DNA from 2 places in the Ornithinimicrobium sufpigmenti genome. Region 1 is predicted to be linked to the other one. Evidence: predicted binding sites of a transcription regulator. Region 1 holds the regulator's gene; the other holds the start of a gene.
What was found. Region 1 encodes Rex, which represses fermentation and respiration genes when NADH is low (regulators of the CRP and FNR family bind a similar motif). Its sites were predicted from a motif close to CTTGTGAANNNNTTCACAAG; they were not measured.
Positions count from the first base shown of each region.

Region 1 (4,405 bases):
GCCGGCCCGGGTGGCGGACCTGCTCACCGTGCACAGCCCGGACCATGTGACCGAGGTCAAGAAGGTCTCGGCCGACCCGAGCCTGGCCCGCGGCCGGCACGGCGTCGGCACCGAGGACACCCCCGCGTTCGCCGGCATGCACGAGGCCTCCTCCTACGGCGTCGGCGGCACCCTGGCGGCCTGCGAGGCCGTGTGGTCGGGGCGGACCAAGCGGGCGGTGAACATCGCCGGCGGGATGCACCACGCGATGCCCGAGGCGTCGGCGGGCTTCTGCGTCTACAACGACATCGCCGTGGGGATCAAGCGGATGCTGGACCTGGGCGCGGAGCGCGTGGTGTACCTCGACCTGGACGTGCACCACGGCGATGGCGTGGAGCGCGTCTTCTGGAACGACCCCCGGGTGCTGACCGTGTCGATGCACGAGAGCGGCCGGGCGCTCTACCCCGGGACCGGTTTCCCCGGCGACACCGGCGGCCCCAAGGCGCAGGACACGGCCGTCAACATCGCGCTGCCGCCGGGCACGGGCGACGAGGGGTGGCTGCGCGCCTACCAGGCGGTGGTCCCCACCATCGTCCGGGCCTTCAACCCGCAGGTCGTCGTCAGCCAGCACGGCTGCGACTGCCACTATGCCGACCCGCTGGCCCACCTGACCGTCTCGATGGACGCGCTGGCGGTGGCCTGCGGCTGGGTGGCCGAGCTGGCCGAGGACACCGCCGAGGGCCGCTGGGTCTCCCTGGGCGGTGGGGGGTATGAGCTGGTCGACGTCGTGCCCCGGGCCTGGACCCACCTCATCGGCGTGGTCACCGGTCGCCCCGTCGACCCCTCGGCGCCCGTGCCGCAGTCCTGGCGCGACTACGTCCTGGAGGTCTACGGCAGGGAGGCGCCGACGCTCATGGGGGACCGTGGTGGCCGGCCGATCCGCTACGGACGCTGGGAGGACGGCTACCAGCCCGAGGACCCCGTCGACTCGGCCATCATGGCCACCCGCCGCGCCATCTTCCCCGGCTGGGGACTCGACCCCTACTTCGACTGAGGACCTCGCGCCACGTGCGCCACAGCTGACTCGTTGGTCACGCCCGGCGTGTCAGGCTGGACTTTTCTTCCACAACGACTTTCGCAAGGACCACATCTGCCCCTATGGTTAGGCCCGACAACCAAGAGTCGGGTCAGCGTGCCGGAGGGGAAGCCGAGTTCGCACACCCGCGTGAAGAGAGACGGGATGCGTCCTATGGCAGATGAGCGCCAGCTCGCTGAGATGACGTTCATGACCGTGGCCGAGGTGGCCGCCGTCATGCGCGTGTCCAAGATGACGGTGTACCGCCTGGTGCACTCCGGAGAGCTTCCCGCCGTGCGCGTGGGCCGCTCGTTCCGTGTCCCGGAGCAGGCGGTGCACGACTACCTCCAGGACTCCTACCACGGCACCGCCTGAGGGCCTGCCCTCCGCAGCCGACCCCCGCCCCCGCACCGTCGCGTCTGGGTGGGCACGTTTGGGCGGTCCTGTCCCGCCGCGTTAGGCTGATCCAATCCGTTGTGCGCACCGGCCCGCGTCGAGAGCGCATGCACCACGACCGACGAACAAAGGACTGCCTATGGGCTCCGTGATCAAGAAGCGCCGCAAGCGCATGGCGAAGAAGAAGCACCGCAAGCTGCTGCGCAAGACGCGTCACCAGCGTCGCAACAAGAAGTGACTGAGAGTCCGGTCGCTGTCAGGTGGCCGGACCACCGCACAGGCATGGCGCCCCACCCCTCCGGGTCGGGCGCCATCGTCGTGCCCGGGAAGGAGGTCGGCATGTGGGACCGGTTGTGGCGGCGACGCCCTGAGGCCGCGAGCCGCCGGGCGGCGCAGCCCTCACCCGAGGTGGTCGTCGTGACCCGGGCGGGCTGCCACCTGTGCGAGGAGATGCTGGCGGTGGTGGGAGCCGGGCTTGGCCCCGGGGGGGAGCCCCGCACGCTCGACGTGGACGCCGCCCTGCGCGCCGGGCAGATCAGCGCCGAGCAGCACGAGCGGTGGACCACGCTGGTGCCGGTGCTGCTGGTCGACGGCCGGGAGGTGGCCCACTACCGGGTGGAGCCGGGGCAGCTCGCCGGGCTGCTGGGCCGCGACGACAAGGGTCGTGGATCCCCTGGATCCCGCCGTTTTGGAGGATGAGGGGGTCCCGCCATACAGTGAGGGGGTCCGCGTCGCCGTCGTGCAAGGGTCTGATATAAGCCCTCCCGGTCGACGCCGTCCAACGAGAGGAGCCGGTGCCGCCGTGATGGCCGAGTCCACCCGACGGGGGGTGCCGGAAGCCACCGTCGGACGACTCCCGGGTTATCTCCAGGCACTCTCCGGCCTCGCCGACCAGGGGCGGCGCTCCGTCTCCAGCGAGGAGCTCGCCGCCCTCGCCGGTGTCCGCTCGGCCCAGGTGCGCAAGGACCTGTCCCACCTCGGCTCCTACGGCGTGCGTGGCGTGGGCTACGACGTCGCGCGGCTCTCGGAGCAGGTCTCGGCCGAGCTGGGGCTCTCCCAGGACTGGCCCGTCGTCATCGTCGGCATGGGCAACCTGGGTCGTGCGCTGGCCGCCTACGGCGGTCTGGCCACCCGCGGCTTCCGCGTGGTCGCCGTGGCCGACCGCGACCCGGCCGTGGTCGGCACCACGGTGGAGGGTATGCCGGTCTGCCGCCTGGAGGACCTGGACCCGCTCACCACGCCGGTCTCGGTCGGTGTCATCACGACCCCGGGGGACCAGGCCCAGTCCGTCGCCGACCAGCTGGTCGCGCTCGGGGTGCGGTCCATCCTGACCTTCGCCCCCGGGGTGCTCACCGTCCCGGCCGATGTCGACGTGCGTGCCGTCGACCTCGGCACCGAGCTGCAGATCCTGGCCTTCCACCAGCACCAGCGCTCGCTGGTGACCGCCGAGGCCCAGACGGGGGTGGTCTCGTGAGCGTCCTGGTCGTCGGCATCTCCCACCACAGCGCTCCCATCGACCTGCTCGAGCGGGTGGCCCTCGACAACCAGGGCGCCGACGCACTGGCTCGGCAGGTGCATTCCGCCGGGAACGTCGAGGAGGCGATGGTGCTCGCCACCTGCAACCGCCTCGAGGTGGTCGTGGAGGCCAGCACCTTCCACGGTGCGGTGTCCGAGATCGGCGAGCTGCTGTGCGAGCTGAGCGGGCTGGACCACGACCAGCTGTCGCCGCACCTGTACGTGCACCACGACGAGCGCGCGGTGGCCCACCTGTTCAACCTGGCCTGCGGCCTGGACTCGATGGCGGTCGGAGAGAGCCAGATCCTGGGCCAGCTGCGCGCCGCGCTGGCCGCCGCCCAGCGGGACGCCCGCCTTGGACCGGCCCTGAACCCGCTGCTGCAGAAGGCGCTGCGGGTCGGCAAGCGGGCCCACGCCGAGACCTCCATCGACGAGGTGTCCCGCTCCCTGGTGACCCTCGGGCTAGACCAAGCCAGGCAGGTCCTGGGCGACCTGACCGAGGTCCGGACCGTCGTGCTGGGGGCCGGAGCCATGTCCGGTCTCGCCGTCGCGACCCTGGTGCGGGACGGGATCACCGATGTGACCGTCGTCAACCGCACCGGCGCCACCGCCAGGCGGCTCGCCGACCGTCACGGGGTGCGCGCGGCCGGCTGGCCGGAGATGGCGGCCCGAGCCGGTTCTGCCGACCTGCTCATCACCACGACCGGCGCGGTGGGTCAGGTGCTGGACGCGGCCGCGCTGGCCCAGGCCCGGCTGGACGCCGGCCGCACGGGTGCTCCCCAGGTCGTCCTCGACCTGGCCCTGCCCCGCGACATCGACCCCGAGGTGGGCCACCTGGCGGGCGTGCACCTGTGGGGCCTGGCCGAGCTGCAGGCCGAGGCCGAGCACGCCCGGCCCGCGACCCAGGACGCCACCCAGCAGGCCCAGGAGCAGGACGCCCTCGCCGCGGTGCGTGACCTGGTGACCGCCGAGGTCGCCGGCTACCTGACCGAGCGACGGGCTGCCCGGATCGCGCCCACCCTGGCTGCGCTGCGCTCCAGGGCCGCGAAGGTCGTCGACGCCGAGATGGCCCGCCTGGACCAGCGCCTGCCGCACCTGCCCGAGGACGAGCGCGCCGAGGTCCGGCGCACGGTCCAGCGGGTCGTGGACAAGCTGCTGCACACCCCGAGCGTCCGGGCCAGGCAGCTGCAGTCGGTCGACACCGGCGGCGTGGGCGACTACGGCCACGCCCTCCGCGAGCTGTTCGACCTCGACCCGCACGACATCGCGGTCGTCTCCTCCCCGCCGCCCGACATCGCGGTCGTCTCCTCAGCGCCGCCGACCGACCAAGGAGGTGCCCGGTGAGCGCCCGGTCCCTGCGTCTCGGCACCCGCGCCAGCGCGCTGGCCACGAGCCAGTCCGAGTGGGTCGCAGACCGGCTGCGCGCGGCCGGCCACGAGG
Region 1 covers NZ_CP036403.1:516,014-520,418, forward strand. The annotation lists gene ESZ52_RS02440 (acetoin utilization protein AcuC) at 1-1,033, shown strand, start outside; gene ESZ52_RS02445 (helix-turn-helix domain-containing protein) at 1,229-1,429, shown strand; gene ESZ52_RS02450 (30S ribosomal protein bS22) at 1,590-1,688, shown strand; gene ESZ52_RS19080 (thioredoxin domain-containing protein) at 1,733-2,149, shown strand; gene ESZ52_RS02460 (redox-sensing transcriptional repressor Rex) at 2,256-2,924, shown strand; gene ESZ52_RS02465 (glutamyl-tRNA reductase) at 2,921-4,309, shown strand; gene hemC (hydroxymethylbilane synthase) at 4,306-4,405, shown strand, end outside.

Region 2 (4,405 bases), 1.4 Mb from region 1:
CGCAGCAGGCCAGGCCGAAGGTCGCCGGCCACACGGAGTGCTGGCGCAGGTGACCGGCCAGCCCCTCGACGGTGGACAGCATGAAGCCACCGGGAATCTTGTCCTCAAGACCCATGGGTCACACCTCTTTCACGCGAGCGGTCGAAGTCTGCTGCTGGTCTGGTGACGATCTGCTGGGTCAGTCCCACTCCAGGCCTCCCCTGCTCCACTCGTAGACGAACGGGACGGAGACGACGAGGAGGAAGAGCAGCATCGCCAGCACGGAGAACAGTCCGACCTGCTCGAACGCCACCGCGAAGGGGTAGAGGAAGAGCACCTCCACGTCGAAGACGATGAAGAGCATCGCGGTCAGGTAGAACTTGACCGGCACCCGACCGCCCTGGTGGGCCTGCGGCGTGGGCTGGATGCCGCACTCGTAGGCCTCGGCCTTGGCCCGGTTGTAGGTGACCCTGCCCAGGAGGCCTCCGCCGAAGACCGAGCCGAAGGCGAAGAGGAGGCCGAAGAGCAGGAAGAAGAGGACCGGCACATAGGGGTGGTAGTCCATCATTGCCAGGACTCCTTTCGGGACGTGCTCGGCGTGCTCGAGACGGAGGACACCAGCTTCAGGGTCGGGCGCACGACCATCCTAGGCTCAGGCTGGGTGCTCATGCCGCAGGGGTCAGTCGGCTCAGCGCGTTGATCACGCGGTCGTCCAGACGGCCGCCGCGCTCCTGCGGCAGGTTGGCCATGATCTTGATCAGCAGCCGCATCAGGGCCTTGCGGGGCAGTCCGTAGCGGACCGCCAGGCGCATCACCTCGGGGTGCCCGATGAGGGTGGCGAACTGCTTGCCGAGCATGAAGTACCCGCCGAGCGCGTCCTTCATCACCTTGGGGTAGGAGCGCAGGACGGCCTCGGTCTCCCCCGGCGTGGCGCGGGCCAGGGCGGAGGCGATGATCTCGGCACCGTAACGGCCGGCCTCCATCGCCTCGGCGATCCCCTCGCCGTTGAACGGGTTCACCATGCCACCGGCGTCACCCACCAGCAGCAGGCCGCGGTCGTAGAGGGGCTGGCGGTTGAAGCACATCGGCAGGGCGGCCCCGCGGATCGGCGCCAGCCGGGTCTCCTCGGAGAAGCCCCACTCCTCGGGCATCTCGGCCACCCAGCGCCGCATGACCTCGCGCGAGTCGAAGTTGCCGAAGTCCTTGAAGGTGTCCAGGATGCCCAGGCCGACGTTGGCGGTGCCGTCGCCGAGCGGGAAGATCCAGCCGTAGCCGGGCATGAGGTGGCGTGCGCCGTCCTCGTCCTGCGTCCACAGCTCCAGCCAGGACTCCAGGTAGCCGTCGTCGTGGCGGGGGGTGCTGAAGTAGCTGCGGACCGCCACCCCCATCGGGCGGTCGTCCCGCTTGGGCCGGTCCATGGCCAGCGAGAGACGGCTGGAGTTGCCGTCCGCGGCGACGACGACGCGGGCCCGGAACTCCCGGGTCTCCCCCGTCGCGCGGCCGTTCGGCCCCATCACCTTGGCGGTCACGCCCACGATGTGGTCACGGTGGTCGAGGACGGGGCCGGAGACGTTCATCCCTTCCAGCAGCCGCGCGCCGCGGCGCTCGGCGTGCCGGGCCAGGGTCTCGTCCAGGTCCATCCGGGTGCGGACCAGACCGTAGGGCGGGAAGGTCTCGTTGCCGGGCCAGTCGAGCTCCATCCGGACCCCGCCGCCGACGATGCGCAGGCCGCGGGTGCGGTGCCAGCCGTCCTCGGGACGGGTGGGGACGCCGAGGTTGATCAGCTCGCGGACCGCCCGCGGGGTCAGCCCGTCGCCGCAGATCTTGTCCCGGGGGAAGGTGGCCTTCTCCAGCAGCAGGACGTCCAGTCCGTGCTGCGCCAGGTATGCGGCGGTGGCGGAACCGCCGGGGCCTGCGCCGACGACGATCACGTCAGCCGTCTCGACCTGCTCACTCACGATGCGCTCTGACACCTTCGCTTGTGACAACTTTCACGAACTCAGCAAGTCTAGGCCTGCGGTCCCCTGCGCCCGGCATAGGCATCCCTTCGCCGGATTAGGGCAGACGACCCTCGCCATATCGGTCGGAGGGCTTCCGCCGTGGCCTAGCGCAGCCCCCGCTCCAGCACGTCCGCCAGGACCAGCGGGCGTCCGCGCACCTGCTCCAGCTCGGCGGTCTGGGCGAGGAACAGCTCGGCGCAGGCCACGGCGTCCGTCACCGCCGAATGGGCCCGGTAGCGCGGCAGCCCGTGCCGCCGCCGGCAGGCATCGAGCCGGACCGTGCCGGCCTGCAGCTCGTGGTGGTGGGCCCGCAGCAGGCGCCTGGCGATCTCCAGGGTGTCCGCGACGGGGACGCCCACGGACGCGCCGTACACCTGGCGGCAGGCAGCCGCCAGGAAGGTGGTCTCGACCTGGGCGAAGTGGGCGAGGAGCACCCGGCGGGGTCGCGGTGCGGCGGCGGGGTCGTGGTGGTCAGCAGCGTCGGCGGCGGCACCCGGCGGCGGGGTGACGTGGACGAGGGCGGCCAGCACCTGCGGGAGGACCTGCTCGATCGTGGGCGCCTGGGCCAGGGCGTCGTCGGTGAGCCCGTGCACCACGGCGGAGTCGCCGACCTGGCCACGGGGCCGTACCGGCAGGTGGCGGGCCGTCCCCAGATGCACCTGACCTCCGCGGACCACCACCATCCCGACCGACAGCAGCTCGTCACGGCGCGGGTCCAGACCGGTCGTCTCCAGGTCGACGGCGAGCAGCTCGACGAGGCCCAGCGGTGTCTGCGGGTCCGGCAGGGGGGCCTTCGCCAAGGCCGCGAGCGGGGTCCCGGGGGGCACCTCCCGGCCGCCCGGGACCAGCCGCTGCCACCAGCCCATCAGCTCACCTGCGGCAGGCGGGCGCTCAGCAGCTGCTGCGCGGACCGGACGATCTGGAAGGCGTCGCGCAGGTGTCGCCGGTCCAGGCTGCCCAGGCCGCCGGGGTTGAGGTGGTTGTCCGGCAGGTCCCCCGCCCGCACCTGCCGCACCTGGTGACGCACCCGCAGGTAGGACATCAGCTCGAAGGCGTCGGCGAGGTCGGTCGCCGTCTGGGCCGACAGACCGCCCCGGGCGGCAGCGGCCTCCAGCCGCACCCGGGTGCCCAGGGCGAGGGATCCGGCCCGGAGCGCGTGCACGCGCGCCAGCTGGACCACCGCCGTGACCCCCCGTTTGATGTCGAGGGTGTCCCGGTGCTCCCCCGCGTCCTCCAGGACGAAGCCGCGGAAGAAGCCGATCGGGGGTCGCATCCGCGCCGCCTGCCCCGCCAGGTAGGCCATCAGCAGGTCCGAACGACCACCCATGGGCACGACGTCGGCACGCAGCCCCTCGACCAGGGCGTGGTCCCCGAAGACGCTGCGCATGTCGTAGAAGATCGCCGCCCACAGCACCGCGTCGGGCTCCGGGTCGTGGCTCCAGCGGGCGAACTGCTCGCGCCACTGCGACACCGTCATCCGCCACCGCGGGTTGGTGGCCATGATGTCGCCGTCACACCGGGGCCAGCCGGCGGCCTCCAGGGCGGCGGTCACCCGCTCGGCCAGCCGGCCCCACCACGGGTCCGAGGGGTCGGCGTCGTCCGCGAGCACCAGCGCGTGGTCCTGGTCGCCGCCCAGCCCCATCTCCTCCCGGGCTGCGGACCCCAGCCAGACCCAGGAGTACCGGCCCGGCGCCTCGCCGTGGCCGGCGCCGCGCAGCTCGTCGGTCGCCAGCTCGAGCAGACGCACCACCACGGCGTCCGCGAGCGCGGTGGTCACCCGTCCGATGTCCTCGGCGCTGGCCTCCTCGGCGACGAGCTGCTCGACGACCGTGGGGATCCGGCTGGCCTGTTCGACCACTCCCTCGACGTGGCCGCGGTCGGTGATGTCGGCGACGAGGTAGACGGGGTTGGACCGTTCCAGGCGCACCAGGTCCGTGGTGGTGACCAGGCCGAGCACCCGTCCGGACGCGTCCTGCACCGGGAGGTGGTGGATGTTGCGCCCGGTCATCTCCAGGAGGACCTCCAGAGCCAGTGCCTCGGCACCGATGGTGACCGGGTCAGGAGTCATCACCTCGGACACCGGGCGGTCCGGTGTTACGCCCGCCGCGAGCACGCGGCGGCGCAGGTCGCGGTCGGTGAGGATGCCCAGGAGCTGCTCCCCCCGCATGATGAGCAGCGAGGAGACCCCTGCCCGGGTCATCACCTGCGCCGCCTCGGCGATCGCCACCTCCGGCTCGGCCCGGACCGGCTCGACCGTGATCAGGTCGCGTACCGCGGTGCGCAGCACCGAGGAACCCCGGCTCGGCGCCTGGAGCTGGCCGATCGCGGTCCTGATCCGGTCGTGGTGGGTCGCGGCGAAGTGGACGGCCACGGCGGGGTGGTGCGCACTCAGCTCGTCGAACACCTCCTGGGGCAGCTGGATGAGC
Region 2 covers NZ_CP036403.1:3,262,558-3,266,962, forward strand. The annotation lists gene ESZ52_RS15040 (NuoB/complex I 20 kDa subunit family protein) at 1-115, opposite strand, end outside; gene ESZ52_RS15045 (NADH-quinone oxidoreductase subunit A) at 179-544, opposite strand; gene ESZ52_RS15050 (geranylgeranyl reductase family protein) at 645-1,937, opposite strand; gene ESZ52_RS15055 (exonuclease domain-containing protein) at 2,084-2,845, opposite strand; gene ESZ52_RS15060 (putative nucleotidyltransferase substrate binding domain-containing protein) at 2,845-4,405, opposite strand, start outside.
Region 2: ESZ52_RS15050 (geranylgeranyl reductase family protein) is a predicted target of Rex. The motif match lies at 1,958-1,977, and genes of this name have one in related genera.